2 regions of the Halobacillus sp. SY10 genome follow, and region 2 is predicted to be linked to the other one. Evidence: a T-box and tRNA genes for the amino acid it is inferred to sense, from the RefSeq annotation. Region 2 holds a T-box; the other holds one or more tRNA genes.
What was found. The T-box of region 2 lies ahead of pheS (phenylalanine--tRNA ligase subunit alpha). A T-box ahead of a tRNA ligase gene usually reads a tRNA of that ligase, here a tRNA-Phe.
Positions count from the first base shown of each region.

Region 1: it encodes a tRNA-Phe, which carries the amino acid that the T-box ahead of pheS (phenylalanine--tRNA ligase subunit alpha) is inferred to sense. The anticodon was not compared.

Region 1 covers NZ_CP174345.1:4,247,392-4,264,106, reverse strand. Annotated here, with positions in the region: gene ACJA3J_RS21315 (Cof-type HAD-IIB family hydrolase) at 105-962, opposite strand; gene ACJA3J_RS21310 (DeoR/GlpR family DNA-binding transcription regulator) at 953-1,735, opposite strand; gene ACJA3J_RS21305 (adenylosuccinate synthase) at 2,137-3,426, shown strand; gene ACJA3J_RS21300 (TIGR00730 family Rossman fold protein) at 3,546-4,088, shown strand; gene ACJA3J_RS21295 (hypothetical protein) at 4,115-4,597, opposite strand; tRNA gene ACJA3J_RS21290 (tRNA-Asp) at 4,723-4,799, shown strand; tRNA gene ACJA3J_RS21285 (tRNA-Phe) at 5,072-5,144, shown strand; gene ACJA3J_RS21280 (peptidoglycan DD-metalloendopeptidase family protein) at 5,647-6,930, shown strand; gene yycF (response regulator YycF) at 7,204-7,908, shown strand; gene walK (cell wall metabolism sensor histidine kinase WalK) at 7,915-9,753, shown strand; gene ACJA3J_RS21265 (YycH family regulatory protein) at 9,750-11,123, shown strand; gene yycI (two-component system regulatory protein YycI) at 11,138-12,052, shown strand; gene ACJA3J_RS21255 (MBL fold metallo-hydrolase) at 12,067-12,861, shown strand; gene ACJA3J_RS21250 (S1C family serine protease) at 12,942-14,168, shown strand; gene ACJA3J_RS21245 (DUF2306 domain-containing protein) at 14,577-15,278, opposite strand; gene ACJA3J_RS21240 (alanine/glycine:cation symporter family protein) at 15,387-16,715, opposite strand, start outside.
Region 2 covers NZ_CP174345.1:3,022,873-3,039,587, forward strand. Annotated here, with positions in the region: gene ACJA3J_RS15565 (endonuclease MutS2) at 1-577, opposite strand, end outside; gene polX (DNA polymerase/3'-5' exonuclease PolX) at 596-2,317, opposite strand; gene ACJA3J_RS15575 (CvpA family protein) at 2,422-2,964, opposite strand; gene zapA (cell division protein ZapA) at 2,966-3,250, opposite strand; gene rnhC (ribonuclease HIII) at 3,398-4,333, shown strand; gene pheT (phenylalanine--tRNA ligase subunit beta) at 4,400-6,826, opposite strand; gene pheS (phenylalanine--tRNA ligase subunit alpha) at 6,842-7,876, opposite strand; T-box leader at 7,980-8,195, opposite strand; gene ACJA3J_RS15600 (TrmH family RNA methyltransferase) at 8,253-8,987, opposite strand; gene sspI (small acid-soluble spore protein SspI) at 9,103-9,318, shown strand; gene ACJA3J_RS15610 (M42 family metallopeptidase) at 9,364-10,449, opposite strand; gene ACJA3J_RS15615 (dUTP diphosphatase) at 10,534-11,016, opposite strand; gene ACJA3J_RS15620 (sigma-w pathway protein ysdB) at 11,501-11,926, shown strand; gene ACJA3J_RS15625 (TVP38/TMEM64 family protein) at 11,936-12,508, opposite strand; gene ACJA3J_RS15630 (DUF1294 domain-containing protein) at 12,547-12,828, opposite strand; gene rplT (50S ribosomal protein L20) at 12,990-13,346, opposite strand; gene rpmI (50S ribosomal protein L35) at 13,377-13,574, opposite strand; gene infC (translation initiation factor IF-3) at 13,607-14,110, opposite strand; ribosomal protein L20 leader region at 14,193-14,316, opposite strand; gene thrS (threonine--tRNA ligase) at 14,877-16,715, opposite strand, start outside.

The DNA of each region.
Region 1 (16,715 bases), 1.2 Mb from region 2:
CTTAAAGCCTCGGGCGTCTTTTTTATGATTAGCTTCAAAGAAGCCATCTATATCATCATCCCCATCACGCCTCCCGAAAAGTCACGCTGGGGGAATGGATGATCCTAAAGGGTCAGGAAGTGGTCGATCGCATGAGCGACACCGTCTTCGTCATTCGTTTTCGTAAGGTAGCAGCAGGCCTCTTTCACTTCATCTTTGGCATTCCCCATGGCGGCGCTGTACCCTGCTATGTTCATCATAGATAAATCATTGAAGCTGTCTCCAATGACCGCCGTTCTTTCTATAGATCGGTTCAGTTGGTTAGTCAACTGCCGGACGGCATTTCCTTTAGAAGCAAGCCTGTGTTCCAGTTCAAAGTTATGATTGGCAGAACTTACAAGAGTCAAGTCAGGGTGGTCTTCGAATCTCTCCCATCCTTTTTGGAGTTTTTCTTCTTCAAAGGAGAAGGCGAGAATGTTGTACACGTTCCTATGCTTATCGACGATTTCTTTATAGGAGTCTACATGCAAAAATCCGGACTGACTAAACTGTTTTTCAGCTGCCTTTTCCAGCCTGGTCAGATCGGTTTTCGGGTTTGCACTCTGAATCCGGTCGAGCTCAATGTTCATAAGCTCCCTGCCATTTTGCGGGGTTAAAATTGCTTCATCATCAATCGCTTCATAGTAGAATCCTTCTTTTTCAAGCCACCCCAAAATTTCAGAGACATCATCTTTTTCCATCGGTGTGGATGAAAAAAGCTTACCGTCCGGACGATGGATCGTCGCCCCATTGGCGGCGATCACCCATGTGTGAAGGTCCAGGCCGGAGAACAGGTTACGGACATCGAATGCTGCCCTTCCTGTTGCTATGACCACCTCAACGCCCTTCGACTGGGCACGCTGAATAGCCTGAATATTATTCTTGCTGATTTCATTCGTGGAATTTAACAGTGTTCCGTCTAAATCAATGGCAATCATGTCCATAAATCAGATCCCTCCTCTTCCGTAACAATCAAGTCTACATGATGATCTTGTAATTTTTGTTGAAATTCTTCATCAGGAAGTTGGTCTGTAATGATGACATCCACGTCTTCAAGTTCTGCGAAAGTAAAGAACTCGGTCACACCAAATTTCGTATGGTCCGCAAGAACAACGACTTGTTCTGCCTGTTTGATCATGTTTCGTTTGACCATCCCGTCTTCTTCGTGGGCAATCGAGAGCCCCGAAGCAGATATTCCCACCACTCCGATAAACGCTTGATCCACATGATAGCTTTTTAATCGTTCGATAACGGAAGCTCCGTAAAGAAATTGGTGCTCCTTTTGGAGAAAACCACCAAGCAATTGGATGGACACGCTTTCAACATTCGATAAAATTTCCGCTTGGTGAATCGAATTGGTAATCACTGTGATGTCCATAGGCCTGATTTGATTCGCACATGCCTGAACCGTCGTAGATGTATCTAAAATAATCTTTTCTCCTGGACGGATAAAAGAAGCCGCTTTACTACCGATCTGTTGTTTTTCGAAGGAAACGGTTTTTAAACGGTGAGAATAATTTTGAATGGTCGTATGTGCCCTCGGCAGGATTGCTCCCCCGCGTGTACGTACGATCGCTTTCCGTTCTTCCAACTTTACTAAATCCCGTCTTGCTGTGTCTCTTGATATATCAAACATCTCACACATTTGATCAATGGAAATCCGGCGATTTTCTTTTAAAAATTGCAAGATTCCAATTAGACGTTCTTCCTGATACATCGAATCCTCCTTCCGCTTTTGCTCTTATAAGTGATTATAAGTAATTACTTAATGGAAATCAATCAAAAATAAGTTATTTTAAGTTTATTTGTAAATGTTAGTTAATCTGCTGCTTTTATGATAAAAATAAATTATTCAATATAATGGAAGGTTGTTGTAGGCTTATTTTCGAGACATTTCCTGAGGGGGATCGAGGGCGGAGAGTTGCACGGTCTCTGTTCCAATTCCTCAAAAACTCTCAAAAAATCATCAGAATGGAGTCCTTGAGGTCCAGAAGTTATAATCGAACAATAATATTGTAATTATAATTTAATGTTCGGTTTTAGCGTTGACTTACAAGGTCTGAATTGGTAAACTGACGATGGATAACATATTTAACAAATTTTTGGCGGAGGTGCCTTATGTCTTCTGTAGTTGTAGTCGGAACCCAGTGGGGGGACGAAGGAAAAGGCAAGATAACTGATTTTCTATCACAAAATGCCGAAGTTGTCGCTCGTTATCAGGGCGGAAATAATGCTGGTCATACAATAAAATTTGATGGAGTAACATATAAGCTTCACTTGATTCCTTCAGGGATCTTTTTTGAAGATAAAACGTGCGTGCTTGGAAATGGAATGGTGATTGATCCGAAAGCGCTGCTTGAAGAATTGAAATACTTACATGACAAAGGGGTCTCTACAGACAACCTGCGGATCAGCAACCGTGCTCATGTGATTCTTCCATATCACTTGAAATTAGATGCACTTCAAGAAGAAGAGAAGGGTGCGAATAAGATCGGAACGACCAAAAAGGGAATCGGCCCTGCCTACATGGACAAAGCGGCTCGTACAGGTATCCGTATCGCTGATTTACTTGATAAAGAAAGCTTCCGTGAAAAGCTCGAGCAGAACCTTGCTGAGAAGAACCGTCTTTTTGAAAAAGTATATGAAACAAAAACGTTTGCGGTGGAAGATATTCTGGATGAATACTATAAATATGGTCAACAGATCGCATCCTATGTATGCGATACATCTGTCGTATTGAATGATGGATTGGATGAAGGTCGTCGCGTTCTTTTTGAAGGTGCTCAGGGAGTTATGCTCGACATCGACCAGGGGACGTATCCTTTCGTTACCTCTTCTAACCCAATCGCGGGGGGAGTAACCATAGGTTCTGGTGTGGGACCATCAAAAATCAAACACGTTGTCGGTGTTTCGAAAGCTTATACGACGCGTGTCGGAGATGGACCTTTCCCGACAGAGCTTGAAAATGAAGTCGGAGATCAAATCCGTGAAGTGGGTCGAGAATACGGTACTACCACGGGACGCCCAAGACGTGTCGGTTGGTTTGATAGTGTCGTTGTCCGTCATGCCCGTCGTGTAAGTGGAATCACCGACCTTTCCTTGAATTCCATTGATGTACTGACAGGGATTGAAACATTGAAAATATGTACGGCTTACAAGTACAAAGGTGAAATCATGGAAGAGTTCCCGGCAAGTTTGAAAGTTCTTGCCGAATGTGAGCCGGTTTACGAAGAAATGCCAGGCTGGACGGAAGATATCACAGGCGCTGAAACCCTGAGTGACCTTCCGGAGAACGCACGCCATTACATTGAGCGTGTGTCTCAGTTGACAGGAATCCCGTTGTCTATTTTCTCTGTTGGTCCTGACCGTGCACAAACGAACGTTGTCCGCAGCGTATATAGTGAATAATATGGAAGCCTGGCTTACTCAGCCGGGCTTTTTTTTACAAAAGCATGGAAGGATAAGAATCGAAAAAGTGTAAGTCAGGGTAAACTTTACATAGATGAACAAGAGGAGGAGTGTTTCACGTGAAACGCATTTGTGTTTTCGCTGGGTCCAGTGCAGGGAATGATCCAGTTTTCATAGAGAAAACGAAAGCTTTAGGAAAAAGACTGGCCGCAAATAACATTGAGCTGGTTTATGGTGGTGCTAAAAGTGGATTGATGGGTGTGTTAGCCGACCAGGTGCTGGACGGCGGAGGAAAAGTGACAGGCATTATGCCGAGCCATCTTTTTGAAAAAGAAATCGTTCACCCCTACGTAACAGAAATGATCGAGGTAGGGACAATGCATGAAAGAAAAGCGAAGATGAGTGAGCTGGCTGACGGATTCATTGCCCTTCCGGGAGGGTTCGGTACGTTTGAAGAGCTTTTTGAAACGGTCAGTTGGGCTCAAATCGGCCTTCATACAAAACCTCTCGCACTATACAACATCGCGGAATACTACACACCGCTTGTTCAGCTCATCGAACACGCAATAAAAGCAGGATTTGTACCTGAAGATAACCGTGAACTTTTTATAGATGCCGACGATCCTTCTTCTTTATTGAATCAAATGGAGCAGAAAAAATAAAAGACGTGCCTATTCAAGCACGTCTTTTATACTTGGATCGTTTTAAAGAAAATGAGTCCAAAAAAACGATACGTCAATTTAATACTTTCAATCGAGGATTCTTCGGTGATGCTTAATCCGTAGATCGTCGTTGGTGAGGTATCAGGTGACGCAGCCATTGCTTTGGAGGCTAGTGGCGATGTGTCCGGGGCGAGTGGAATGGTTTCATATTCATTGATGGCATACGCATCTTCCACAAGCGCGTAAGTATCGGTAATTATGAATCCTTTTTCAGAATCACTGATCTGCATCTTGATGTTTGTAGGCTGTTGGTTGTTATTGATGGACACATCAGTGATTTGGATGCTACCCAGCAAACTTTTGTTTCCGAGTGCAACAATGACGGTTTGCTTATCTTCTGTTGTACCGATCGAACCATGGGTGAGCGGCGGATTCAATTTTAAGAAACCAATAATTGAGACAAATAAAAGGATAAGAACGAAAACAACGTAGCGGAAAATCTTTTTCAAACAAACCCTCCTTTCTTTTTGATAACAGAATTCAGGGAGAAAATCTATATTTCTAGTAAAATTACTATTGCTTACGTTTATTCTGTATGGTACGATAGTTATCGTTGCGGTGAACAAGCCGTATTGGTCCGGTAGTTCAGTTGGTTAGAATGCCTGCCTGTCACGCAGGAGGTCGCGGGTTCGAGTCCCGTCCGGACCGCCACTTTCATTATATCATTTGAAGTAGTCGAATACACACGTAATGTGATGTGCTCACTAGGTTATATCGTCGAAAGATAATGAAAAAATACCCATGGCTCGGTAGCTCAGTCGGTAGAGAAGCCGTAAACTTCAGCGAATCGCCTCCCATGTAGGCTTTGCGAGGAGCGTATACTTCACCGAAATCACTTGCAACGTGACGAGCATAAACATCTTCGAATAATCTTCGAAACAAGATGTGGAGCGAAAGCAGGATTAGAATTTAATATTTATTATGGCTCGGTAGCTCAGTCGGTAGAGCAACGGACTGAAAATCCGTGTGTCGGCGGTTCGATTCCGTCCCGAGCCACTCCATAAAAAGCTTACGGAAGTATTTCCGTAAGCTTTTTTTGTATGGAAAATCATTCTTATATCTTAATAATCTTATTCAACTATATGGCAGTATTCTTGAAGACTTAGTTTCGAGATGTTTCGGGGTTCGTTGCCTGGTTGAGCGTCAGGGGTGGCTGGGAAGCTACTCGCTTTCCTGTGGGGGAGTGGCAAGCTTCCTCGGACTTCGTCCTGTGGGATCTCGCCTATCTCCTTTCTCCCACGGGAGTCTCGCAGCTTCCCAACCACCCCATCCACTCAACAAAAGTCTCGAAACTGAGTCTTCCACATAGGAAGCTTATATGGAATAGAGGGAATTTACTAAAATGAATAGTTTAATATGAAAAAATGACTATCCTTTCGTAATTTTGGTAAGAATATTATATCTTTTTTACATATTTAAATATCTATTTCTTATAAATATTCCGTGTGATAGATTAATTTAGGAATAGTTTAGACGGTGCATCAGGAGGATCATTATCATGTGGAAGAAATTAGCTGTCACAGCGATTTCCGTCGTAAGTGTCGGTGTAGGAACGGCCTACGCCGAGAGTTCACTGCCGACGGTCTATCACGTTTATATAGATGAACAACATGTGGGGACGGTAGAAAGTCAAGCAGAGGTCAAATCGGAATTACGCGAGCGTATGGAAGAGGCGGAAGAAAATCATGAAGGATTGAACCTTTCCTATATGGAAGAAGTCTCATTCAAGGAGCAGAAAGTTTTGTCTGTGAAAGACGAATCCTCGAATGTTTTGGATTCGCTTCAAAATGAATTGACCCTTGCCGCAGACGTTGTACGCCTTCACATCAATGGGGAGCCTGTCGCTCACCTTCCAAGTGAAGAGAAGGCAGAAAAAGTCCTTGAAACCGTAAAAGAGGAATACGTTGAAGAAGAAGAACTTGAGAATTTAGAAAAAGGTACTCCAGAGCTGCCGGACCTCGGTGAAACGAAGGTGATGGATGTCGGCTTATCGGCTCCTGTCACAATGAAAGAAGATCAGGTCATGCTCTCGCAGGTTCATACAGTCGAAGAAGCCGTGTCCAGGGTGGAAGAAGGACGTCCTTACCCAAGCAGTCATTCGGAAACGACATCATTTATGGGGATGATGGCTAAATCACAGAAGCCGCTTGTGGATGTAGTAATCACCGAGAAAGAACGAAAGGAAGAACAGGTTCCTCATAAAGTACAAATGAAAAAGACGGATGAACTTTTTAAAGGTGAATCCGAAGTGAAGCAAGAAGGGGAAGATGGAAAGAGAGAGCTTTTGATTGAACGAGCGTACCGAAATGGTGAAAAAATAAAAGAAAAGACGGTTGAAAGAGAGGTCGTCAAAGAACCTGTGACGAAGATCGTCCTTCAAGGAACAAAGAAAGTCCCTTCTAAAGGTACAGGTGATTTCACATGGCCGGCTGTGGGCGGAGAAATCACCAGTAAGCAGGGAGAACGATGGGGGCGATACCATAAAGGGATTGACATTGCCGGTGTTTCCGATAAAACGATTAAAGCTGCTGATAACGGCAAAGTGGTCGAAGCTGGCTATCGAAATAGTTTCGGAAATAAAGTGGTGATCGATCATGGGAATGGATACGAGACGACCTATGCTCACCTCTCCTCAATTGATGTCAAAAAAGGGGAGACCGTTAAAAAAGGTGAAAAGCTCGGTGTTATGGGAACGACAGGACGTTCCACAGGGGTACATCTACATTTTGAAATCCATAAAGAAGGTTCACTCGAAAACCCTCTTTCTCACGTGTCCCCCTGACCCTAACCGCTATGATTCAATCATAGCGGTTTTTTCTTTATCAAATCGCCCTAGGAAAGTGAACCATTTATCTCATTCCCCCTAAGCCACGTATCAAAACTGGTGATGGTTGATTGGAGCAAAATTTAGTAAGAGGATTAAGAAATAGGCATGATAAAAGTATAGGTGAAACGGCTGATTTCGAGAGAGGTTTATGGTGAAATAAGACATTTACCATTAAATAAGTTAAAATAAGAGAAAGAAAAGATGACGAGGAAAAGGATGTGACGGAATATGGCACAGAAAATTTTAGTGGTCGATGACGAGAAACCCATTGCGGATATATTGAAATTTAACTTAGAAAAAGAAGGTTATGAAGTCGTATGTGCATATGACGGAGATGAGGCGGTTGCGAAAGCAGATGCAGAAGAGCCGGAATTGATTCTCCTTGATATTATGCTGCCGAACAAAGACGGTAATGAAGTCTGCCGTGAAGTGAGGAAGCGTCATAATATGCCGATCATTATGTTGACGGCAAAAGATGCAGAGATTGATAAAGTACTTGGACTGGAAATGGGTGCAGATGACTATGTGACCAAGCCTTTCAGCAACCGCGAATTGATTGCCCGCGTGAAAGCGAACTTGCGTCGTCAACAGCAGGAGCCTGAAGACAGTGCACAGCAGACGAAGGATATTGAAATCGGCCGTCTGGCGATTCACCCGGATGCTTATACGGTGACTCGTGACGGGAATCATATTGAATTGACTCATCGTGAGTTTGAACTTCTTCACTATCTTGCTCGTCATATCGGACAAGTCATGACTCGTGAACATTTGCTTGAAACCGTTTGGGGCTATGACTATTATGGGGACGTCCGTACCGTCGATGTAACGGTAAGACGTTTGCGGGAAAAAATTGAAGAGAATCCTAGTAACCCAATGTGGATTGTTACCCGTCGTGGGGTTGGGTATTATTTGAGAAACCCAGAACAGGATTAAGCCTTTATGAAAGAAGTAGGTTTCTTTCAGTCTGTTAGGCTGAAGCTGATTCTTGTATACATTTTGTTATTGTTATTGGGCATCCAAGTCATTGGTGTCTATTTTGTCGATCGATTGGAAGAGCAGTTGGAAACCAACTTTACGAATTCCATTGAAGGACAGCTGAATTCTTTAACCTACAGTTTGCAAAATGCGTTCAATACAGAGCGGGGAGAAGATTCGCTGCCTTTGAATAATGATCTACAAAGCCTTATTAATGATTTTAGTGATGATAACACCGATATTGGAAAACTCTGGGTTGTAGACAACAACCAAAAGGTGCTTGCGGCTACGACGACGAGCGACCAGTCTCCCATCGGTAAAAAAGTGACGGACACCGCCATTACGAAGGTGTTCTTGTTTGGGGAGGCCACAGAACCTAAACCTTGGCGGGAAGAAGGGACCAACAACCGGCTGTTCCGTGGTACAAACCCGATTACGGATGAGTCCGGAGAAGAGATTGTCGGGGCTCTTTATTATGAAGTTTATATGAACGATATTTATGAACAACTTGGGGAAATCATCAGTATTTTCGCCAAAGGGACGGTCTTAGCTATTACGGTTACGGCTTTGCTCGGGATTTTGGTGGCGAGGACCATCACGAAACCTCTGACAGAAATGAAACGACAGGCACAAGTTATGGCGACAGGGGATTTCTCCCAGAAGGTCGATGTAAAAGGAAATGACGAAATCGGACAGTTAGGCCATACCTTTAATGATTTGAATGATAAATTGAAGCTGGCTACTGCGACGACAGAAGGCGAGCGCCGGAAGTTGAGCTCTGTGCTTTCCAATATGTCGGATGGTGTCATTGCGACAGACCGGCTCGGTGCCATCACACTAATGAATGCACCAGCCTCGAGACTAATTGGACAGACATTTGAGGAGGTCCAGGGACAATCCCTTGTGGATGTTCTTGACTTGAACGATCAAGTTGAAAATATCTCAGAGGTGGAAGAAGCAGGGTCTATGATCATTGATTTAAGCAGTGAAGATAACCACCTTCTGCTTAAAGCCAACTTTTCTGTGGTTGAAGATGAAAACCATGACATGAATGGTTTCATCACGGTCATTAGTGATGTGACCGAGCAGCAGCGTGTGGAAAAAGAAAGAAGAGAGTTTGTTTCAAATGTCTCACACGAACTACGTACCCCGTTGACGACGATGCGGAGTTATATAGAAGCATTGAACGATGGGGCATGGCAGGATCCGGATATCGCACCAAGATTCCTCGATGTGACCCAAAATGAGACGGACCGTATGATTCGTTTAGTGAACGATCTTTTACAGTTAACGAAAATGGATCATAAAGAAACAAGCCTGATGAAAGATCGTGTTGAGTTCGTCAGCTTTTTTGACCATGTGATCGATCGTTTTGAAATGAATAAGAATGAAAAAGTAGAGTTTGTCCGCAACTTGTCCAACAAAAACATGTATGTGTGGATGGACAAGGATAAAATCACACAAGTACTGGATAACATCATCTCCAATGCCATTAAATATTCTCCGGAGGGTGGGAGCATACGGTTTAGCGCCCATTCCACGAAGAAACAGCTGCGGGTAAGCATTACCGATGAAGGGATTGGAATGCCTCCAGACACCGTTGATAAAATCTTTGATCGTTTTTATCGTGTCGATAAATCCCGTGCGAGAGAAATGGGAGGAACCGGACTGGGCCTTGCTATTGCCCGGGAAATGATTGAAGCTCATCATGGAAAAATATGGGCGGAAAGTCGTGAAGGTAAGGGCACGACTGTCCACTTTACTTTACCGCTCATGAGTCAGAAGCGGAGGGGACAGTCATGAAAAAAGAAACCATGAAGTCTGTCACTTTGGTGATTCTCATCGCCTTCAGCTTAGTGTTGACAGTAGCTCTTTGGACGTATCAGCCCGTAAATGAAACGTTGGAAGAGGATGTGTTCATTGAAGATACGAAATTAGAAGAAATAGGATCAGAACGGGCTATTCCGAACCTGGTTCCTCCTGATAAGGTCGTTTTTCATGAGCAAAATTCATTTTTTACATTCAAAGATAATATTGATCGAACAGCTTTTTACCAAAAACAAATGCAGCAGTGGAACTTATCCAACCTTGATACGAGTCCAAGAACGATCAATGTCGATAACCATAGCGAAATTGTGGAAATCATTTTTCCTGCGCATCTGCCTATACAGGTGATCAGTGATATCTTTCAAGTGAACGAGAGTATTCCAATGGAGGGGCTGCAAGCCAACTTCAATCGGATATTCCTATTGCGTCATTCCCAAGAGGGAAGTGCTGCTTCAAGTGCTTCATATGATTTGTGGTTCGTAAATAGTGATGCTGAAGGAAGCGAAATTACACTTCAGGCAGATATCAGTGCAGCTTCTGGAGAACGTGCCATACAGGAAGTCGACAATAAAGATGAATTGGTGGAAATGTCGCGTGTGGCAGATGTCCTGCAGATCGACCCCGAAGATGGAACGAATGCTTCTCACATTTACGTACCTAAAAATCCTGTCAGTATATCAGAATATGTGCTGCAAACAGGAGCTGTAAATGTAAAACCGATTCAGAATGATATTTTTCCTTCGAATACGCGAGTGTTCAAGTCACGGACGAATAGCGGGGAAAATATCACCAAAACATTCCAGCGAAGATTGACGCAGTATGATAAGAGAATGGAATATGATTTGACGATTCCCAACTCAGCAAACCAGAAGAACTTGACGGAATATGAATTGTTTGTCCAAAGTATGGAGGATATCAATAGTCATTTGGGGTGGACGGATGACTATCGTCTGAACTCGATTTTGAGTGGTCGGGATGAAGTTCGTTACCGCCTTTACTTTAATGACCGGCCTGTGCTGGAGAACGTCGATACTTATAAGTTGGCGAGCATCCAGTTAAGTTATCAGCAAGGACAGATTCAGGAATATGACCGCCCGCTCGTCCAATACAGCAGCATCAACGAAAGCCAAACGAACCTCTTGTCCGGTGAGGAAGTCCTTTTGGATCTCCAACAAGAAGGTGAGTTGGAAACGTCCAGAATCAGGGATTTAGAGATTATGTACACGCTTGAAGAACAAAGGAGCGAGTTGGTGTACAGCTTGATTCCTGAGTGGTATATGTTGACAAACAGCGGTTGGACGAAAGTATATCCAGAAGAAAGGTCCCAAAATGCAGAGGTTTCGTGACGAGGAGGTAAAATATGCAGTGGGGTCAAATTAAAACATTATTTATCATCAGTTTCTTAATCCTCGACCTTTTCCTGCTGCAGCAATTGTTAAGCAAGCAAGCGGAGGATGAAGTGGGGCAGATTTCCACCGTTGCTGAAAGTATTGAAACCGAACTGGAAGCGAACGACATTTCCATTTCGGAGGATGCGATCCCGGAGGAATTGCCAGAAGCTACACCGATTGAATCGGAAAGTGTGCATACGTTTCCTGATGATGTGATGAGTCAGATTGAAGATATGGATGAGAGTGATAAAGAGGTTGAGCTCAAAGAAGACGGTCAGGTATTGCAAGTCACTTTTGATGAGCCGATAGAAGTGACGGAAGATACGATCCAGAGCGTTGTCGCTGATGTCGTCCCTTTTGCTTCCCGTTATTCCTACTGGGGTTGGAATGAAGAGGCGGGTGCGGCTCTCTTTTTCCAGGCAAAAAACAATAAGACGGTTTATTTTAACAATAACGGATATTTGCTGGTGAATATCGTTGATGGTGAAATGACTGGATATGTCGCAACCTTACTATCCTTTGAAGATGGGGAATACTCAGGGCCCTCCGATGACACGGAAATCACCATCGAACCTTTAAGTGCCATTCGTATTTTGTTGAATAACGGTCTTATTGAGTCGGGAGATGAAATTACATCGATGGATATTGGCTATCATACGAGTTACAGTCTGCCTGCGGGGGAAGAAAATGAGACGCAAGTGTTCGCATCAACATGGAAAGTGACGGTCAACGGAGACCGCAATCATTTTCTCTACACCTTGGACGGGACAATCATTGAATATATCAACGAAGAATCATTTATCTCAGATGTTAAAAGTGAGTATGGCTTAAAAAGTGCGGAAGAAGAGCAAACGGCAGCAAATGAAAATAGAGAAACCAATTAGATGGAGTGTATGGAATGAGCATGAGATTTAGTGTACTTGCTTCAGGCAGTACGGGGAACGCATTCTATATTGAATCGGGAGATGAGAGAATATTAGTGGATGCTGGCTTGAGTGGTAAGAAAATGGAAGGTTTGCTTGATCAAGTGAACATCGACCCACAATCCTTATCACGAATCCTTGTCACTCATGAGCATAGTGATCACATCAAAGGTCTTGGCATCATGGCAAGACGCTACAACCTTCCTATCTACGCAAATGAAAAAACTTGGAATGCGATGGAAGGGCAAATCGGCAAACTTCCCATCGATCAGAAATTCCACTTTTCTATGGAGGAGACGAAGACATTCGGGGGTCTGGATGTAGAATCCTTTGCCGTTTCTCATGACGCGGCAGATCCTATGTTTTATACGTTCCATAAGGACGGGAAGAAGATCGCCCTCGTTACCGATCTTGGCTATGTATCTGAACGGATAAAAAAGACAGTCGAAGGTGCTGACGCCTACATTTTCGAATCGAATCATGATGTGAGCATGCTTCGAATGGGACGCTACCCATGGAATGTGAAACGACGCATATTAGGGGATTCCGGACACGTTTCCAATGAGGATTGTGCCCTGGCCCTCACCGATATCATTACGGACCAGACGAAAAGAATCTACCTTGCGCATTTGAGTCTGGATAACAATATGAAAGACCTTGCCCATATGTCTGTTAAAAATGTTTTAGAAGAGCGCGGATTTGAAGTGGGCCGCCACATTGAATTGCATGATACGGACCCACAGGAAGCCACACCAATCTTTGAGGTTTAAAAGGTTTTAAATGGTAAAGAATAAGGAAACAGTACCTTAGAAATTTACGGAGAGCGTAAGAAAGGTAAGGTGAAAGAGGCGTGGGTTATTATGATGATCATTCCCCTACCCGTCAGCAGAAACAGCAGCGCAGACGGTGGGTGATGCCGACGATTGTCGGAGGTATTTTAGGAGCTGTTCTTGTCTTATTGGCTTTGCCTGCTTTGGTACAAACCGAGCTGCTTCCCTATGATATGACCATCCCTGAGGATGAAAGTGGACTAGTTGAAGATGATCAGGAGCTGACAGGTGGAACGACTAAAAATGTCGAGCTTGATGTAAATACGCAAATCACCGATGTGGTTGAAAAAGTAACTCCTTCCGTTGTCGGAGTGGTCAACTTGCAGACACGCCAGGATTTTTGGCAGCAGGAAGGTGACTCCGCCCAACAGGCAGGAGTAGGATCCGGTGTTATTTATAAAAAGGAAGACGGAACCGCTTATGTCGTGACGAACAACCACGTCATTGAAGGGGCAAGTGAAATTGAAGTCGTCCTTGCTGATGAAACAAGGGTCAAAGCCCAACTGATCGGAGGAGATTTATTTACCGATCTGGCCGTTTTGAAAATGCCGGCCGATCAAGTCGAACAAGTCGCTGAGCTCGGCACTTCAGAGAACTTGAAGGTGGGTGAACCGGCCATCGCTATCGGCAATCCGCTTGGTCTCAGTTTCGCAGGCTCAGTCACTCAAGGAATCATCAGTGGTAAGGAGCGGGCGATTCCTCAGGACTTCAATGGAGATGGGATGGAGGACTGGCAGGCAGAAGTCATTCAGACGGATGCAGCCATAAACCCTGGAAACAGTGGTGGTGCACTTATTAACATTGATGGTCAATTGATTGGAATTAACTCGATGAAAATTGCTCAGTCTGCCGTCGAAGGCATCGGTTTTGCTATACCGATTGATTCAGCCAAGCCAATCATTGATGAATTGGAACAATACGGCCAGGTGAATCGTCCGTACATTGGTATTGAAGCCTATGGGCTGAATGAGGTACCGACGTCTGAATGGAGCAATACGTTGAACCTCCCACAAGATGTAGACGGTGGATTGTATATTCGCAGCATTCGCCAAATGTCTCCAGCTGCTAAAGCAGGTCTTGAGCCATTGGATGTCATCACCGCCCTTGATGGAGAATCCGTACGGGACATCATCGACTTACGTAAGTACTTGTACAATGAAAAAGACCCGGGGGATGAGATGGAAATCACGTATTATCGAGATGGTGAGCAAGCGACAACCACTCTGACGCTGGGATCTCAAGAGTAACCCACACAAAAAGAGTATCCAATCATGGATACTCTTTTTCACTGTCAAATTTCGCTATAATTCTACGAAATTCACTCCAATGTTATCCACAGGGTGTGAATAGTATTCTGGATAAGTGTCATATATGGTAGTAGAAAATATGTTCGCCACCATATAGATTTGCTGCTTGTGTATATGTGGATAATTTCCGTGGATAACCTGTTTATATTCAGGGGAAACCTGTGAATATCAGAAAATTTACAAGGTTTGTGCATAAGTCTGTGGACAATTGTGGGTAACTATTTTCGTTAGTCTATATTTTCCACATGTGTATAAATGTAAACAGGGTTCTCCCCAACATTTCTTATTGTTTTTCATTGTTTGATCCCATCAAAAATTGTCTAATGGTAACGATAATCGAGAATTCTTTTAAGCGCTCTGTTTCTTCACTTTCTGAATCTTGAATTTCTTGCGGTAGTACCAATTGAACACGTAAATCAATGGGGTCAAAACGATGGTGGGCAGCAACCACAACCAGATGCTGGTGATGGATATATTCAACAGACGTGGAGCACCAAAGACGGTAAAGGCGGTAAGAGTCGCAATCGAACAGCCAATTAAATTTCCGTAGTGCTCAAAATACCAGTGCATTTTATTTTGGGGTGGGGTCAGCCAGTAATACAATTGTCCCCCGCCAAGAATGATCCCTAAGATGGGGAAGTATCGAAGCAATGGAAAGTCGTACATCCATCCGACCACCATAGTGATGGCTGACATTAGGATAAGCAAACATGAAATTCCCAGGTCGTAAACGTTGCGGTGTTTTTCTGTTCGTCGTTTAAAGCGCAGCACGCGGATGCCCATCCATGCCGTTGCCGCACTTAATGTAGCGATGAAAAGCAGAAAAAAGGAAAAAGCTCGGGCTTCTGGTACCGTATAATCGAAAAATATGCGATAAATTCCCATATAGAGAGCTGTTACTGCTACGGTGTACATGGCCGTGACGTAAACCCAGCCGACTTTTCTGTGGATGTTTCCGCCTTTTTTCGTTACAAGGGGAATCCAAAAGACGGCGAGAGCGCTGAATCCGGCGATAATATGGATGGTAAGCATGATTGAAAATAATAACATAGCGATCGCTCCTTTCAAGACCTCCTCCTATATATACGCTTTCCTGAAGCTCCTCCCCTCCTTTTTTACTAGATGTTTACAAAAAAAGACCGGCTGTCGCCGGTCTTTTTAGTCAAGTTGATCTTGTTGCCATGTTTTCTTAATGATTTTAGTTAAAGCAAGAATGGCAATCAAGTTCGGCAGTACCATAAGCGCATTGAACGTGTCGGCCATCTGCCACACAAAATCCACTTGGACAAGCGAACCTGCCACAATGAAAATCAACACTATGCCACGGTATAAAGGAACTCCTTTTTCACCGAACAAAAACTTCACGTTCACTTCCCCGAAATAAGCCCATCCGAGGATCGTTGTGAAGGCAAAGAATAAGAGGCAGATGGCGATGAATGGAATGCCGAATTCTCCGAGTCCGCGTGCAAACCCTTCTTGTGTAATCGCACTTCCCTGAAGGTCTGTTTGATGGGCATCTGTAGTCAAAATAACCATGGCGGTCAGAGTACAGATGATGACGGTATCGATGAAAACGCCGACCATGGCGACGAGCCCTTGATGGGAAGGGCGCTTGACGTTTGCGATCGCATGGGCATGTGGAGTCGATCCCATGCCGGCTTCATTTGAAAAGAGCCCGCGTGCAATTCCGTAGCGAATCGCTTCTTTGATTGTGGCACCGAGGACACCACCGCCAGCTGCCTCAGGACTGATCGCGGCTTGGACGATAAGCTGCAGTGTCGGAAGGACCTGGTCCCAGAAGTTCACCATAATGATGAGGCTTCCAATGATATAGAGCAAGGCCATGACAGGGACGACATTTCCTGCAAAGGACGAAATCCGAGTAATGCCTCCGAATAGAATGAGACCGATGAAAAAGGCGACGGCAACTCCTAAGCCGAGGTTAATCGTTGTGGAACTTGATCCCATCGCTTCGTTCATCGCGGTCGTAATCGCATTGGACTGGACCATATTTCCGACAAATCCAAGAGCGATGATGATGGCAATGGCGAAGAATCCGGCGAGCCACTTGCTGCCAAGCCCGTCCCGGATGTAATACGCAGGACCGCCGTGGACCTGGTCTCCTTTTTTCACTTTATAAAGCTGAGCGAGAACGGCTTCTGCGAAAATCGTTGCCATCCCGAAGAAGGAGCTGATCCACATCCAGAAAATCGCCCCGGGACCGCCAGCTGCGATGGCGGTGGCGACACCAGCGAGGTTTCCTGTCCCGACTTGGGCGGATATTGAGGTCGCAAGCGCCTTGAAGGAGTGGATGCCTTCTGTTTTTTCTTTTTTGAAAAGGGGTGCGAACGTCTGCTTGAATCCTTGTCCAAGGGAGCGGACCTGAATGAAGCGCAGTTGAAATGTCAGCCATACGCCGGTCCCAAGCAGGAAAATCAGCATGGCTGGTCCCCATAAAAAGCTATTAATCTCTATGAATACGTTGGT
Region 2 (16,715 bases):
ACCGTTCATTTCTTATGGTGACAATGGCATCGGAAAGCATTTTTGATTTAGATTTTGTAAAGGACTCCATTTTGTCCCTTACCCGGCTCTCATAAGTCCGGATTTTCGAACGGATGGATCTCAATTTCTCAGAAGCTCCATCCATAACTCCTCCATGTTCATCGATACAATTTCTGATTTCACTCTCTAGTTCCCTTAATGGAGCGATGGTAGAAACCATATCTCTTAAAATGGGCATTTCGGGTTCTTCCATATCTTCGATGAAGCGCTTCAGTTGTCTGCCTCCATATATCGTACTGGCGACATCCAGACATTCTAATGCGCTTAGCGTGCCGCCAATTGTGGTCCGCTTCAAGCTTGGCTTGATGTCAAATATACCGCCAAGTGGGACATGGCCTTTCAAGCGCAGGACTTGTCCAGCTTCATCCGTCTCCATTTGCAAGTAGCGAACCTCTTCTAAATCAGAAGATGGTTTCAAGGCGGCAGTCTTTTCTTTCCCCAAGGAAGAGGCCGCTTGTTCGTTCAATTGTTCTATGATTTTTTTAAATTCTAGTACATGAAGGATGCGTTGATTCATGTGTAACCGTCTCCTTTATTACTCCTTATGGATCTTGAACTTATCCATCAACTGTTGTTTCGTCCACGTATTGATGACTGTATCTTTTCTCAGCCAACCTTTTCGTGCTGTACCAATTCCTATTTTCATATGCTCCAACATTGAATAACTGTGAGCATCCGTATTAACGGCAATGTTTACGCCCTCTTCCTGTGCTCTCATTAACCATTCCCAACTCAAATCCAATCGGTTAGGGTTCGCGTTAAGTTCAAGGACCGTGCCTGTTCGCTTTGCCCCTTCAATCAATGCTTCAAGGTTCACGTCGTAGCCTTCGCGACGGCCGATTAAGCGTCCGGTCGGATGAGCAATCATATGAACATGAGGGTTTTCGAGGGCATTGGTCAACCTTTCCATAATTTGATCCTGCGATTGCTGAAAGCTTGAGTGAATGGATGCGATGACAAAGTCCATCTCTTTCAAAAACTCATCATCAAAATCCAGTGATCCATCCGGAAGAATATCCATTTCAATACCCGCAAAGATATGGAAATCTTCCATTTCTTCATTCACCTTTTCTATCTCTTTCCTTTGCAAACGTAAACGTTCTTCATTCAACCCGTTTGCTACACGCAAGTATTTCGAGTGATCGGTGATAGCGATGTACTCATACCCTTTTGCTTTTGCTTTCTCTGCCATTTCTTTAATGGACTGTGCTCCATCACTCCAAGTCGAGTGCATATGAAGGTCCCCGCGAATATCCTTCAATTCCACGAGTTCAATGGGTTCTTTGAATTTCTCTACTTCCCCATAATTTTCCCTAACTTCAGGAGGGATGAAATGAAGACCAAAATGTTGGAAAAATTCTTCTTCTGTTTCAAACGTTTGGACTTCTCCCGTTTCCGCTTTTTCAATCCCATACTCACTAATTTTCTCATCGTTCTGCTTAGCGAGTTGTCTCATAGCGACATTATGGTCTTTGGACCCTGTGAAATGATGTAAGGTCGAAGCAAATTCTTCTGGTGCAACAATACGGAAATCAATGCCTATATCATAGCCTTCATTGACAACGACAGAAACCTTCGTCTCGCCTGAGGCAACAATCTCTTTTATATCTGGATACGCCAATAGCTCATCTCGAGTTTTAACAGCATTTTCAGACGCAATGATGAAATCTAAATCCTTAATCGTTTCACGCATTCTTCTTAAACTTCCCGCTCTTGAAAAACGTGTGAATGTCTTTCCCTGTTCAAGAAAACGCTCGATTTTTTCTGCTAATGGAAGCATGACAGCAACCGGCAACCGTTCTGGACGCGCTCCTGCATCTTCAATCGCCTTCAACATCTTTTCAGCAGACTTTTTCCCGAAACCATCCAGCGCTTCCACTTTTCCTGCCTCCAGAGCTTCTTTCAATGCCTCTGCATCGGTCACACCTAATTGTTGATAAAGCTTTGCCAATTTCTTTCCGCCGAGACCTGGAAGGTCAAGTAATGGGACAAGGCCGGCCGGAACTTCTGCCTGTAATTGTTTTAATGTATCTGATTCTTCGTTTTCTAAGTATTCATCGATGACAGTTGCCGTGCCTTTTCCGATTCCTTTCATTTTGGTGAAATCATCAATCTCACTTAATGATCTGTCATCACGTTCTAAAGCTTGGGCAGCCTTACGGTAAGCAGATATTTTAAAAGGGTTCTCCCCTTTCAACTCTAAGTAAACAGCAATTTTTTCCAACAATTTAATGACTTGCTTTTTATCGATAGCCATGATTTATCGACTCCTTCACGTTTTATCCTGTTTTCAAGATGAAAAAGAGCCGCCATGATCATAATCATAGCGGCTCCACCTGTACTTTCATCCTAACGTCTTACTCAGCCAGCTACATGTTCAATCCACAGCGTTTTCAATTGTTCTGAAAAGACTGGTGTGTGTTCGATGATCAGCTGTGCAAGAATCGATCCGTCCAAAGCACTTTGCACTCCAGCAAGAGGTACAAGCGCCGCTATGTACAGCACCACGAATAAGATGACATAATTTTCAATAAAGCCTAAAATTCCACCTAACATCGTATTCAAAGAATTCAAGATCGGCAGTTCCGAAACAAAGTCCAACATGGACGCAATAATATGTAAGATGATTTTGGCTCCAAAAAAGATAATGGCAAAAGCAACAGCGTTATAAAAGGCTTGTTCCAAAGGCAGATTTTCTAAGAAGATCGCCCAGGAAGAATCCTGAGGCAGTTCAGGATAAGGTACCCATAACGTCAGTTTCGGCGCGAGGTCATCATAGTAGATAACAGCGAGTACAAAGGCTACAACGAATCCGATGAGATGGAAAAGCTGGAGAATAAAACCTCTTTTCAGCCCTGTTATTACACCAATAAACAAAATAAACAACAACAATAAATCAATCATTTTACCCTCTGTCCTCTTTCTCTTTCTTTTCAATATAATTCATAAGTTCTGTACATTCTTCCTTTAATTTCATATATTCATTCATCGTATTCACAGCGGTCAAAACGGCGAGCTTTGCCGTATCCAGGCTAGGATTTGCTTCGTGGATTTCTCGCATCTTTTGGTCCACCAGACTGGATACCATACGGATATGATGGGGCTCTTCATGACCAACTATAGTGTAAGATCTTTTGTTGATCTCCACTGTAATTCTTTTTTTCTCTTGGTCTGACTGCGACACATTCATACCCCCTAGTTTCTCTCAATCCTAAACTTTATATTAACACGAAGCTTGACAAATAGGAAACCAATATGGATGTTTTTCGCAAATGTTCTCTTTTGTCATCCATTTTGCTATACTAATCCTATCATTTTAGACAGAAAGGAATCCATTATGCCCCAAGTTGTATTGAAATTACCTGCCTCTACACTAGAGAAGATGAAGAAGTATTATGCCTCAAGCCAAAAAAACAGTCCACCAGCGGCGTTGTTTGCAGCTAAAACAGCGAGCTGTACGATTACAGCCTACAAATCAGGCAAGGTGCTTTTCCAGGGTCAAAAACCAGAAGAAGAAGCTGAAAAATGGGGAACCGTTTCTTCCACTACCTCCGGAGGTCAGAACAAAAGCAAGAATAAACGCCATGCTTTTCATCCCGATGAACAGCTTTTCGTAAGCTCCCATATAGGATCCGATGAAGCGGGGACAGGAGACTATTTCGGACCCATCACTGTAGCAGCCGCTTTTGTAACGAAAGAACAAATTCCACAGTTGAAAGCGATCGGTGTGAAAGATTCAAAAAACCTTTCGGATGCTCAAATTACCAACCTGGCTAAAGATATTGTAGCTATGAAAATCCCTTACAGTCTACTGAGACTGCCGAATAAAAAATACAACCAATGGCAGAGAAAAGGATGGAGCCAGGGGAAAATGAAAACGATCCTCCACCATCAAGCCTTGAACCGTCTTTTAGAGAAGATTGCACCTGAAAAACCGGATGGAATATTAATTGACCAATTCTCAGAACCACATGTGTACAAAAAGCACTTGAGAAGTGAGAATCAGCAACTTCAAGAACACGTTTACTTTATGACAAAAGCGGAAAGTTATTCGATTGCTGTCGCAACAGCTTCCATCATTGCAAGGTCTGCTTTTGTAAAAGCGATGAACGAGATGGAATTCGATACAGGTCTTCCGATACCAAAAGGAGCCTCCGGAAAAGTGGATCGTGCCGCTGCAGCTATCATTGAAGCCTACGGGGAAGAAAAGCTGGAGGAATTAGCTAAAGTTCACTTTGCCACCACTGAAAAAGCAAAAAAATTCGTTAAATAATCCGATGTTGCTTATACAAAAAGCTCAGAGTTAAGGAAACTCTGAGCTTTTTGTTTATCATATGGTTTATCCACGAAGTTCAGCCTGGTGCTGACTTTTCACCGCTTCCAGGATAGCATTGTGCGTCTCTTCTACTTCTTGATCCTTCAAGGTGCGAAGTGGATCTAAGTAAAGCAGACGGAAAGCGAGAGACTTCTTCCCTTCATCTAGATGTTCACCTTGATAAAGATCGAATACTTGAACATCCTTCACTAATGGACTTCCTGCCTCTGCAATCGTTGCCTCAATCGATCCTGCGGTCACATTTTCATCTACGACAAGCGCAATGTCACGAGAAACAGATGGGTGACGAGGAATCGTCTGGAATTTTTCTTCTTTCTTATATTCCTCAATGAGAACTTCCAAATTCACATCAAAGACATACGTTTCTTTCAGTCCGAGCTGTTTTTGAAGTTTCGGATGGACCTGCCCAACGAAGCCGATGACTTTTCCATTAACGGACACGGTTGCCGTACGTCCTGGATGCATATGATCCAACTTCGTTTTTTCATAGCTGAAAGGAAGATCCAGCTGTTCACTTAATCCTTCCAAAATCCCTTTAGCAACGAAAAAGTCGACCGATTTTTTCTCTTGCTGCCATGGATGTGAGAGCCATTCCCCTGTCAATGCGCCTGATGCACGCAGCATTTCTTCCGGCTGTTTCGTTACTTTTTCCTCTTCACTAATAAACACGGTACCGACTTCATAGAAAGCCAGGTTTTCCTGTTTCCGTGCCACGTTATAGGATAAGGATTCTAATAACTCAGGAACCATGCTCAAGCGGAGCGTGCCATGGTCTTCACTCATAGGCATAGCAAGAGCGACAGGGCTAACGGATTTTTCTTTCACTTCAGGGCTGACAAGCATTTGTACTTTATCCTCATGAGTAAGGGAATAAGTAATTGTCTCATGAAGTCCCGCACCTTCAAAGTATGCTTTCACTTTACGTTTCAGCAATTGCTCAAGCGTCAAACCACCTGCTTGAGACGCCCCTTGTGGAAGTGTATACGGAAGGTTATCGTAGCCATAAATGCGTGCCACTTCTTCCAGCATATCTTCAAAGATGGTAATGTCTCCACGTCTTGTCGGAACAGACACATGGAACTCATCCCCGTTTTGATCATAATTGAACTGAAGACGACGGAAAATGTCGGCGATATCCTCATTGGAAATATCGGTTCCAAGTCGATCATTGATTGTGCTCGTGTTAACAGTGACTTGCTTTTCAGAGCGGTCCAATTCGTCATGGGACACGACACCATCCAATACCGTTCCTCCTGCATATTTTGCAAGAAGTTCGCAAGCTCTCAGGCCGGCACGTTCTACGCGGTTCGGATCGACACCTTTTTCAAATCGTGTACTTGATTCACTGCGGAGCCCATGATCTTTTGAAGCTTCACGTACCACAGATGGATCGAAAAATGCGGCTTCTAAGATGATCGTCGTCGTATCATCTTGAACTTCAGACTCAGCCCCACCCATGACACCAGCGATGGCATGAGCTTTTTCCCCATTCGTAATGACGAGGTGATCGCTCTTCAGTGTGCGCTCCTGGTCATCAAGCGTCGTCATCTTCTCTCCATCTTTTGCACGACGTGTAACAATAGTATGCGAACCAAAACGGTCGTAATCGAAGGCGTGAAGCGGCTGCCCATACTCCATAAGTACGTAGTTTGTAATGTCCACGACATTGTTGATTGGACGGATGCCTGCCGCAGTCAAACGGTTACGCATCCACAGTGGAGATGGTCCGACTTGGATGTCCTTAATAATGAAGGCTCCATAATAAGGGTTCGCTTCTGAGTCTTCCACGACTACAGAGACATGGTCTGCTGTTTTCTCACCACAAGTTTTGACGTTTTCCTCAGCCAATTCATACGTGCCATCGATGGCTGCTGCTACTTCATAGGCTACGCCGGCCATGCTTAGAGCGTCCGAACGGTTGGGTGTCAATCCAAGCTCGATGATCAAATCATCAAGATTTAACAAGGAAACAGCATTCGCTCCGACTTCTACATCTTCTGGAAAAACAAAAATTCCATCAGCGAATTCTTTCGGGACATCTTTTTCATCGACGCCTAGCTCTTGAAGAGAACAGATCATCCCGTTCGATTCTTCTCCGCGCAGTTTCGTCTTTTTAATTTTGAAGTTGCCAGGAAGAACCGCTCCCGGTGTAGCTACAGGAACTTTTTGACCTTCAGCGACGTTCGGTGCGCCACAAACGATCTGAAGCGTTTCTTCTCCGACGTCCACTTGGCAAAGGTTCAATTTATCGGCGTTCGGATGCTGTTCACAAGATCGTACATACCCGACGACAACGCCTGTGACCTCTTCTGCTACAGGTTCAACACTTTCCACTTCAATTCCGGTCTTCGTAATGATTTCTGCCAGTTCTTCTGGCGAGTAACGACTGACATCAATATATTCTTGCAACCAATTCAATGATACAAGCATGGTTTCATTCCTCCTTTAAGCCTTGTGGTATTGTTCTAAGAATCGAATATCATTGGTGTAGAAGTGACGGATATCATCCACTCCATATTTCAACATCGCGATCCGCTCAGGTCCCATACCGAATGCGAATCCTGAATATTCTTTCGGATCATACCCTGCCATCTCAAGGACATTCGGGTGAACCATTCCGCCTCCAAGAATTTCGATCCAGCCGGTTCCTTTACATACTGAGCAGCCTTTCCCTCCACATACTTTACAGGAAATATCCATTTCTACGGATGGTTCGGTGAATGGGAAAAAGCTTGGACGAAGACGTATTTCACGGTCCGCTCCGAACATCTGCTTCGCGAATGCATTCAATACGCCTTTCAAATCGCTCATTCGCACGTTTTTATCGACTAATAGTCCCTCAATTTGCGTGAACTGGTGAGAGTGAGTCGCATCATCTGTGTCACGACGATAGACCTTACCAGGGCAAATCATTTTAACGGGTTCACTGCCATCTTTAGCTCCCATTGTCCGTGCTTGAACAGGGGAAGTATGGGTACGCATTAAGAGTTCTTCCGTTACGTAGAAAGAATCCTGCATATCCCTTGCCGGGTGGCCTTTCGGCAGATTCAGTGCTTCAAAGTTGTAATAATCCGTCTCCACTTCAGGTCCTTCTTTGATTTCAAAGCCCATACCGATGAAGAGGTCTTCAATTTCTTCCACGATACTCGTCAATAAGTGAGGACCTCCAACCTTTACAGGACGGGCAGGAAGAGTGACATCAATGCTCTCTTCTTCCAATTGCTTTTCTAATGCTGCATCCTCAAGAGCCGTTTGTTTTGTTTCAATCGCCTGAGCAATATGTTCCCGAACATCATTCGCCAATTGCCCAATAACCGGACGCTCTTCTTTGGACAATTTGCCCATTCCTCTCAGAACTTCCGTAATCGGGCCCTTTTTTCCTAAGTACTCGACTCTTACATCCTTCAAGCCTTGAACAGAATCCGCCTGATCAACTTTCTTCAAGGCTTCCTGTTGCAGCTCTTCTAAACGTTCCTTCATGCTTTTTTCCTCCTTTAAAATCGTTTCGACTCATTTCCCTTTCACGTTTCAAAACTTTTTAAGGTTGAAAAACGGCTGGAAAATAAAAAAAGCCCCATCCCTGAAAAGGGACGAGACTTTTATGGTCGTTTCGCGGTACCACCCTTGTTGACACATTTACATGTGCCCACTTTGATGAAAATAACGGATTAAATCCGGGCCTATGGCCAGCTCCAGAGTGAAATTTCGATACATGCCACGTTAGAAGCACTTCCAGTCCAAGGTGCTTCCTCCCTATAACGATTTACATTCATCTACTTTGCTCTTTCTAAGCTTTTCATTGTTTAATTTTTATCAACTGAATATATTATAGTCAAAGAAGCCTATGGATGCAACCTTATCCCTTTAAATGATACATAAGGACAGCACCTGCGATTCCTACATTCAGCGACTCTGCCTGTCCATAAATCGGGATATAGACACGTTGATCTGCTTGGTTCAAAACAGACTCCTGAATCCCCTGCCCTTCATTCCCTACAATGAGTGCAGCTTTAGAAGGAGCTTGCAGTTGTTGAAAAGGGACAGCATCCTTCAGAGCAGAAGCCCAAATCTGGACTCCTTCTTCTTTCATGGGTTTTACAAAGTCTTCTAACTCCCCTGTGATGACGGGGATGTGGAAGATGGACCCTTGCGTAGCTCGGATGACTTTATCATTGTAGGCATCCACTGTACCTGAACCTAAAATCACCTGGTCGAACCCTGCTGCATCAGCTGTCCGAATCAGTGTACCCACATTCCCAGGATCCTGAACGGAGTCAAGCATTAATGTTAATGTGGCTTGATTTAAGGATGGTTCCTTCTGTTTGACGATTGCTGCAATACCTTGAGGTGTTTCCGTTTCTGCAATAGTCAAAAACACAGAATCATTGACCATTACCGTAGGAATATCTTCGGGGATCGAAAAATCTGTTCCTTCACGAACAATCATTTCAACAATCTCCCAATCACTTTTCATCACCTCTTCTACGAGATGAAAGCCTTCTACAATAAAGGTTCCTGTTTGATTTCTATATTTACGTTTATGTAGCTTTTTCCATTCCTTCACTTTTGTATTTTGTAAGGAAGTCAACATAGTAGTCCCTCATTTGCGTGTTTATTTCTCATTCATCATACATAGCAAGACCACGGTTGGTCAAACTAAAGAAGAATATTCGCGAAGTTATGGAGAAAAGGAGGTTGAATGAACGATGAACCTGAATTTAAGAGCCGCGATTCTTTCTAACGTTAGTGGACATAACGCTGAACAATTGGAAGCGACCATCGATGATGCCTTGCAAAAAGGAGAAGAAAAAATGCTTCCTGGTCTTGGTGTCTTTTTTGAAATGCTATGGAAAGAATCTGATGAGCAGGAAAGACAAGAAATACTGGATACATTAGAGCAGGGATTGAAACAAAATCAGTGAAAAAAAGCCAACCTGAAAAGGGTTGGCTTTTTATGTCATTGAGAGTTAATTAAAGGTTATTTCCTGCACTTTGTCTGCATCAAGTCCTTTGATGACTTCAACAATCAAACGTACCGCATTTTCAAAGTCATCACGGTGAAGCATCGCTGCGTGAGAGTGAATGTAGCGCGTTGCAATCGTAATGGACAATGCAGGAACACCATCATGACTTAGGTGGATCGCACCAGAGTCTGTGCCACCACCGGCAAGAGAATCAAATTGATATGGAATCTCATTAGCATCTGCCGTGTCTGTTACAAAATCACGAAGGCCTTTATGTGAAATCATGGACGCATCATAGAGGATGATTTGAGGACCTTCACCCATCTTGCTTGAGGCATCTTTGTCTGACACACCAGGTGTATCTCCAGCGATTCCAACGTCCACACCAAAAGCGATATCCGGGTTAATCACATTGGAAGACGTACGAGCCCCACGCAGACCTACTTCTTCCTGGACGGTTCCAACACCATAAACGATATTCGGGTGTTTTTCACCTTTCAACTGCTTCAGTACTTCAATAGCAATCGCACATCCAATACGGTTGTCCCAAGCTTTCGCAAGAAGCATCTTCTCATTTTTCATTTGTGTGAATTCGAAATATGGAACGACCGAATCTCCGGGTTTCACACCGAATTCCATCGCTTCTTCTTTGCTTGAAGCACCAATATCAATAAACATATCTTTAATATCCACGGCTTTTTTACGTTGCTCCGGAGGCAGGATATGTGGTGGTTTGGATCCAATTACTCCTGTCAAATCTCCATTACGTGTCATGATGGTCACACGCTGTGCAAGCATCACCTGGCTCCACCAGCCACCGACGGTTTGGAAATAAATATACCCGTTATCATCAATGCGAGTAACCATGAATCCTACCTCATCAAGGTGACCAGCTACCATAACACTCGGGCCTTTTTTATTCCCTACCTTTTTCGCGATCAAGCTGCCTAAGTTATCTGTAAACACTTCATCTGCGTATGGAGCGATGTACTGCTTCATCACATCACGAGCTTCCCGCTCATTACCAGGAACGCCTTTAGCATCCGTCAAATCTTTTAACATTTGTAATGTTTCGTCTTTTTTAGCCATATGTAACAATTCCTCCTTTTCCTATCCAATGGATATTATAAACCTTTTGAAGCGATTTCACAAAAAATTCAGTTTCCTGCATGATCAATACCCTTCATCTTGACGCTCAAAGTTGATGGCATTTTTTCTTTCGTATGCATCAATCAATTCTTTCTCAGTAATACCTAGTGTAAGACCAAGAACTAAATAATCATAAAATGCTTTCTTATAAGATTGTTCGTCTTTCCTCTCCCTTAACCTCTCTATCGAGCGATAAACAGTAAGAAAGGCCGATGTTTGGGAATCTACTTCGACCAAAGGTGTGGCCGTATAACGATAATCAAGGTCCAAGCCTAAAGAAAGCAGAAAATGGACCCCATCCACATACTCTTCCAATATTACAGACTTCTCACTGGGTCCTTTTGTACTCCAAAACTTAAAGCATCGCGTTTCATTAGCTAACTCTCCTAATTCAACAAGAAGCGCAAGTACTTTTTCCTCAACCTTCTGTCCTTTTTCAATCCCGTGCTGCTGCTCTATATAATGATCTAATTCCCTCTGCATATCATACAAACTTTCCCAATTCATACTCTACCACTCCTTCATATTACATTTAACCAGCTCTCCGTGATGATTTTATAAAAGCTCCCGATTGTGGAAGACTCAGTTGGGGGAGCGCTGAGCTTCCCCATCCCCCATTCCATGCAGGAGAGAAACGACTCCTATACCAATATCGGGCCACTCAGAAATAAGCATAAAGAGCCCTACATCAAGCTTTCTAGCTCGGCATGACTACGAGAGAGAGTTTTATATTATCCATTTCACTTGAGGGTACAAACAGCGTTTCCAGAAGTAGTTTCAAGACACTTACATGGTAAAGCGACTCATTCCCAGCAGCCCCATCCACTCAATAACCATCTCGAAACTGAGACTTCAAGAATCCTGCCATATACTTTAATAATCAGCATCTAACTATTTAAAAATTTTCTCATTAAATGTATCATTTTTTGAAACAAAAGGATACGTTCATACGTATGGAAGCAAAAGAACAGTTTACAGGGAGATGAAAGAAATGATCATCCTATTATTCCGGTTACTCTTACTGATTGCCATAGCCTTCATTATTTATACCGCCTATAAATTCATCGTCAATCCAAGGAGAAAATTAGAGCTTGCCAGAGACAAGAAACAATTTTACTTTCATGATAACAAGGAGAATACGAAAGAAAACTTTTTAATGACTCTAAAAGGACATGTTTTTGAAGGAGAGAAGTACTTAGGGACCACTGAGGATTCGTTTGAGGTGATCAACATCAGTGTGAGTGTACACAACCCTGAAAGGTTACAAGGTCTAGACAGGGAGGATCTTTACTTTATGGAAAAAGAAATCTTGATTCGCTACCCTTATGCTTCCATCGAGTGGAAATACCCGATGAACCGTTTGATCATTCAGCCATTAAAAAATCACGATGAAAAAAAGCCCCACTCCTTTGAGTGAGGCTTTCGTTTATGGACTCGTCTGGAAGAAATCTCTCCAGAGAAACACTTCGTATTTTTTTCGTATCAAAAAGCACACGCCAATTAAAGCTCCCGAAAAAAGGAACATCATCGGGACGGAAAATAAGGAAATCCATTGTCCGACAGATGTATAAACGACGGCTAAGGGTAAGTTTGCAAATAATGATGACTTCGCATATTCTTTAAAGTCTGCGCTAATTTCCAATAAACAATAGGAAAGTAAATGAAAATGAATAAAAGGTACAAGTCTTAGTATTGCGACTTGTTTTACCGTCAAATGAGAGTTTTTCTTCAACCATTTTCCTTTTAACGACCTCAATTTCTTTAAGCCAGAAGGAACGAGCCTGATGGTGCGATAAAACAATAAACTCGAGAGCATTGTACCCACCACCGAATACGCACTTCCAGCAATAGGCCCAAATAAAACGCCACCCGTAATACAAACGAGCATAACAGGTAAAAACAAAAATGGTCGTAATAAATGAATAGCAATGAATAAGAGCGGTGCCCAGGCTTCTTGATGTTCTAACCATGCAAAAATGGTACTTGTTGTTTCGCCCATCTCATCCCCCTCCCTGTCTACATAATATGACAGAGCGGTTAGAGATAGAACCGATTCAACAGGTAGGCCATTCCTGCGATATATAAAAGGGTAATGAGAGAAAAACCAAGTTTGAACGAAGTATGTTTCGTTTTATGCCTAAATACACTCATGCCAATCCACCCTCCAAGAGCCCCCCCGGCTAAAGCTATTCCCCAGAGTTTCTTTTCTTCAATCCGCCAAGATCCTCTTTTAGACCGACGTTTATCTATCCCCATCATAATGAAAAGGATTAGGTTAATGACGATTCCATACATTCCAACAAGAATAACAACATCCATAATAATACTCCTTCCTCCTAAATACCATTTGCTCCACAAACGTCCCGAAACTGAGTCTTCCAAAATGCTGGATCACTTATTATGTAAATCCATAGGTTTCTGAATATAAAAAAGAACCATTTCCTACCGATCGGAAATGGTTCTTTATCATTGTCATTTTATTACTTAAGAGCAGATTTAGCTTGCTCTGCTAGGCTTGCGAAACCTTGCTCATCGTTTACAGCAAGATCAGCTAGCATCTTACGGTTAACTTCAACACCTGCAAGCTTCAAACCGTGCATTAGACGGCTGTAAGAGATGTCGTTCAAACGCGCTGCAGCGTTGATACGAGCGATCCATAGCTTACGGAAGTCGCGCTTTTTCTGACGACGGTCACGGTAAGCATACTGACCGGATTTCATTACTTGTTGTTTTGCAGTTTTGAATAGTGCATGTTTTGAACCATAATAACCTTTTGCTAGTTTAAGGACACGGTTACGACGTTGGCGTGTCACTGTTCCACCTTTTACTCGTGGCATGGTAATCCCTCCTATTTAAATCAATGTATATTAGTCGTTTGGAAGCATGTGCTTGATGCGGCGGTAGTCTCCAGCAGAAACTAGTGCATCTTTACGCAACTTACGCTTTTGTTTTGTAGATTTGTTCGCGAACAAGTGGCTAGTGTAAGCGTGAGAACGTTTCACCTTACCTGTTCCAGTCTTTTTGAAGCGTTTTTGAGAACCTTTATGGGTTTTCATTTTTGGCATGTGAATTTCCTCCTTTAACTTGATACAATTCCTTACTTCTCGTTAAGAGGAGCAAGCATTAAGAACATACTACGACCTTCCATTTTAGGCTTGGTCTCAACTTGGGCAATGTCTTTGCACTCATCCGCCATGCGTTCAAGTACTTTTTGTCCAAGTTCTTTGTGAGTGATTGCACGACCGCGGAAACGGACAGATGCCTTCACTTTGTCACCTTTCTCCAAGAACTTACGCGCGTTACGCAGTTTCGTGTTGAAGTCATGGTCTTCAATCCCAGGGCTGAGACGAACTTCCTTGACTTTGATGACGGTTTGTTTCTTACGAGCTTCTTTTTCTTTCTTCTGCTGCTCGAAACGATACTTTCCGTAGTCCATCACTCGGCAAACCGGAGGCTTCGCATTTGGCGCTACCATAACAAGATCAAGATTCGCATTCGCTGCGATATCTAAAGCTTCATTACGTGGTTTAACTCCAAGTTGCTCACCATTTACGTCGATCAGACGAACTTCACGGGCACGGATTTTCTCATTAACGTTCATGTTATCCTTGCTAATATCGAGCCACCTCCAACAAATTTTAGAAAACTTATATGAGATCTGTCATCGACAAGATTTCCTGATGCAAATAAAAAAAGTGTCGGTACACATACTGCACCCACACGACTCCTAATAATCAAAGGAATAAGTGACCTGCCAACTGCGCTGTGCGTCGATCAGGTGAGAAGCGGGTGCTCCTACTTGTCTCTAGATCCGTTCATTCAGTTACCTAAATTATAATAGCATGCCTTATGATGCATGTCAACAACTAAACTCCGCCGACATGACTACTTAAACTAGGATAAGGCATGCACCCGCAAAAATCAAGGCTTTTTTAGCCAGGACTCACCATCCACCTTCTTCCACTATAGCTCTTGTTTGTGAAAGACTAAGTTTCGAGACTTTTGGTGAGCGCATGGGGGCTGCGGGCAATGGCTCGCTTTCCGCGGGGGCGCGGTGAGCCTCCTCGAGCTTCGCTCTGCGGGGTCTCACCCTGCACTTTTTTCCCGCAGGAGTCTCCCCATTCCCCTCCGCCCCTTTGCCTTTATGGTATCTCGAAACCACTTCCGGATTAAGCTGCTTTTATGCACATGGTAATTTGGAAGGGAATGAACTCCTAAGGACGCTATTTAGCATGCGAAAAGCTTGTTATAGAGTGCTTTACGCTTATAACACCAGGATAGTGGACGGCACCTTCCCATAATAGCGAAATAAATATGGAAAAAGCAAAACCCGAAAGCCTTTTAGGAGGCTTTCGGGTTTTGTTCTTTTACTTGCGTAGTAGTTTTTGGTCGATTTCGTTGCGGATTTCCTGTTTGAATGTATCCAGTGGTTTTGTTGCGGAATCTTGTTCTCCGTAACGACGGACGTTGACAGCATTGTCTTGAATTTCTTTGTCACCAACCACAAGCTGGAACGGAATTTTTTGCATTTGAGCTTCACGGATCTTGTAACCGATCTTTTCATTACGCTCATCGACTTCAACACGCACGCCTGCTTCACGCAACTCATCTTCAAGTTTCTTCGCATAATCAAGGTGCACATCTGCGGATACAGGGATGATTTTCGCCTGGACAGGAGCCAGCCAAGTTGGGAATACGCCTTTATACTCTTCAATAAGAAAAGCAACAAAGCGTTCCATTGTTGATACCACTCCACGGTGAATAACAACCGGACGGTGATCTTCTCCATCTTCTCCAACGTATGTCAGATCGAAACGCTCCGGCAGGTGGAAGTCGAGCTGAACAGTAGATAATGTTTCATCTTTTCCAAGAGCTGTCTTCACTTGAACATCGAGTTTTGGACCGTAGAAGGCCGCTTCCCCTTCTGCTTCTACATACTCAAGCTCCATATCTTCCATTGTTTCTTTCAACATCGCCTGAGCTTTATCCCACATCGCATCATTGTCGACATACTTCTCTTTGTCCTCAGGATCTCTATAAGAAAGACGGAAGTAGTAATCATTGATCCCAAAGTCACGATACACTTCCTGCACAAGACGAACCACACGTTTGAATTCATCCTTCAATTGATCTGGACGAGCGAAGATATGGGCGTCATTCAATGTCATCGCACGTACACGCTGCAATCCTGCAAGTGCGCCGGACATTTCGTAGCGGTGCATCATGCCGAGCTCGGCAATACGTACGGGAAGATTACGGTAGCTGTGCAATTGATTTTTGTAAATCATCATATGGTGTGGACAGTTCATTGGACGAAGGACGAGATCTTCATTATCCATTTCCATTGTTGGGAACATGTCATCCTGATAATGATCCCAGTGTCCACTTGTTTTATACAAATCTACACTTCCAAGAACAGGTGTGTAAACGTGATCATACCCAAGACGTTCCTCTGTATCTACAATGTATCGTTCAATTGTACGACGAATTGTAGCTCCTTTCGGAAGCCACATCGGCAGCCCTTGACCAACCTTTTGATTGACTGTAAAAATATCGAGTTCTTTTCCTAACTTACGATGATCTCTTTCTTTTGCTTCTTCAAGCATTTTCAGGTACTCATCAAGATGGGCTTTCTTTTCAAAAGCTGTACCATAAATACGCTGCAGCATTTGATTATCGCTGTCTCCACGCCAGTATGCACCAGAAATGCTTAACAGCTTGAAGACTTTGATTTTACTTGTTTGCGGAACATGAACCCCGCGGCAAAGATCGAAAAATTCTCCCTGCTGATAAATTGTCACTTGTTCCCCTGCAGGGATTGCTTCGATCAGCTCAAGTTTCAAATCGTCACCGATCTCTTTATACTTTTCAATCGCTTCTTCACGTGAAAGTTCGATGCGTTCGATTTCTAAATTCTCATCGACGATGCGCTGCATTTCTTTTTCGATCTTCGGAAGGTCCTCTGGTGTAAGGGACTCTTCCATGTCGATATCATAATAAAATCCGTTTTCGATCACTGGACCAACACCAAGCTTCACATTGCCATATAGACGTTTAATCGCCTGCGCCATCAAGTGAGCGGAAGAGTGGCGGACCACTTCCAGACCTTCTGGGTTTTTATATGTCAAGATTTCAATCGCACCATCTTGTTCAATCGGTCTTCTTAAATCATAAGGTTCGCCGTCTAATTTGATCGCCAGGGCTTG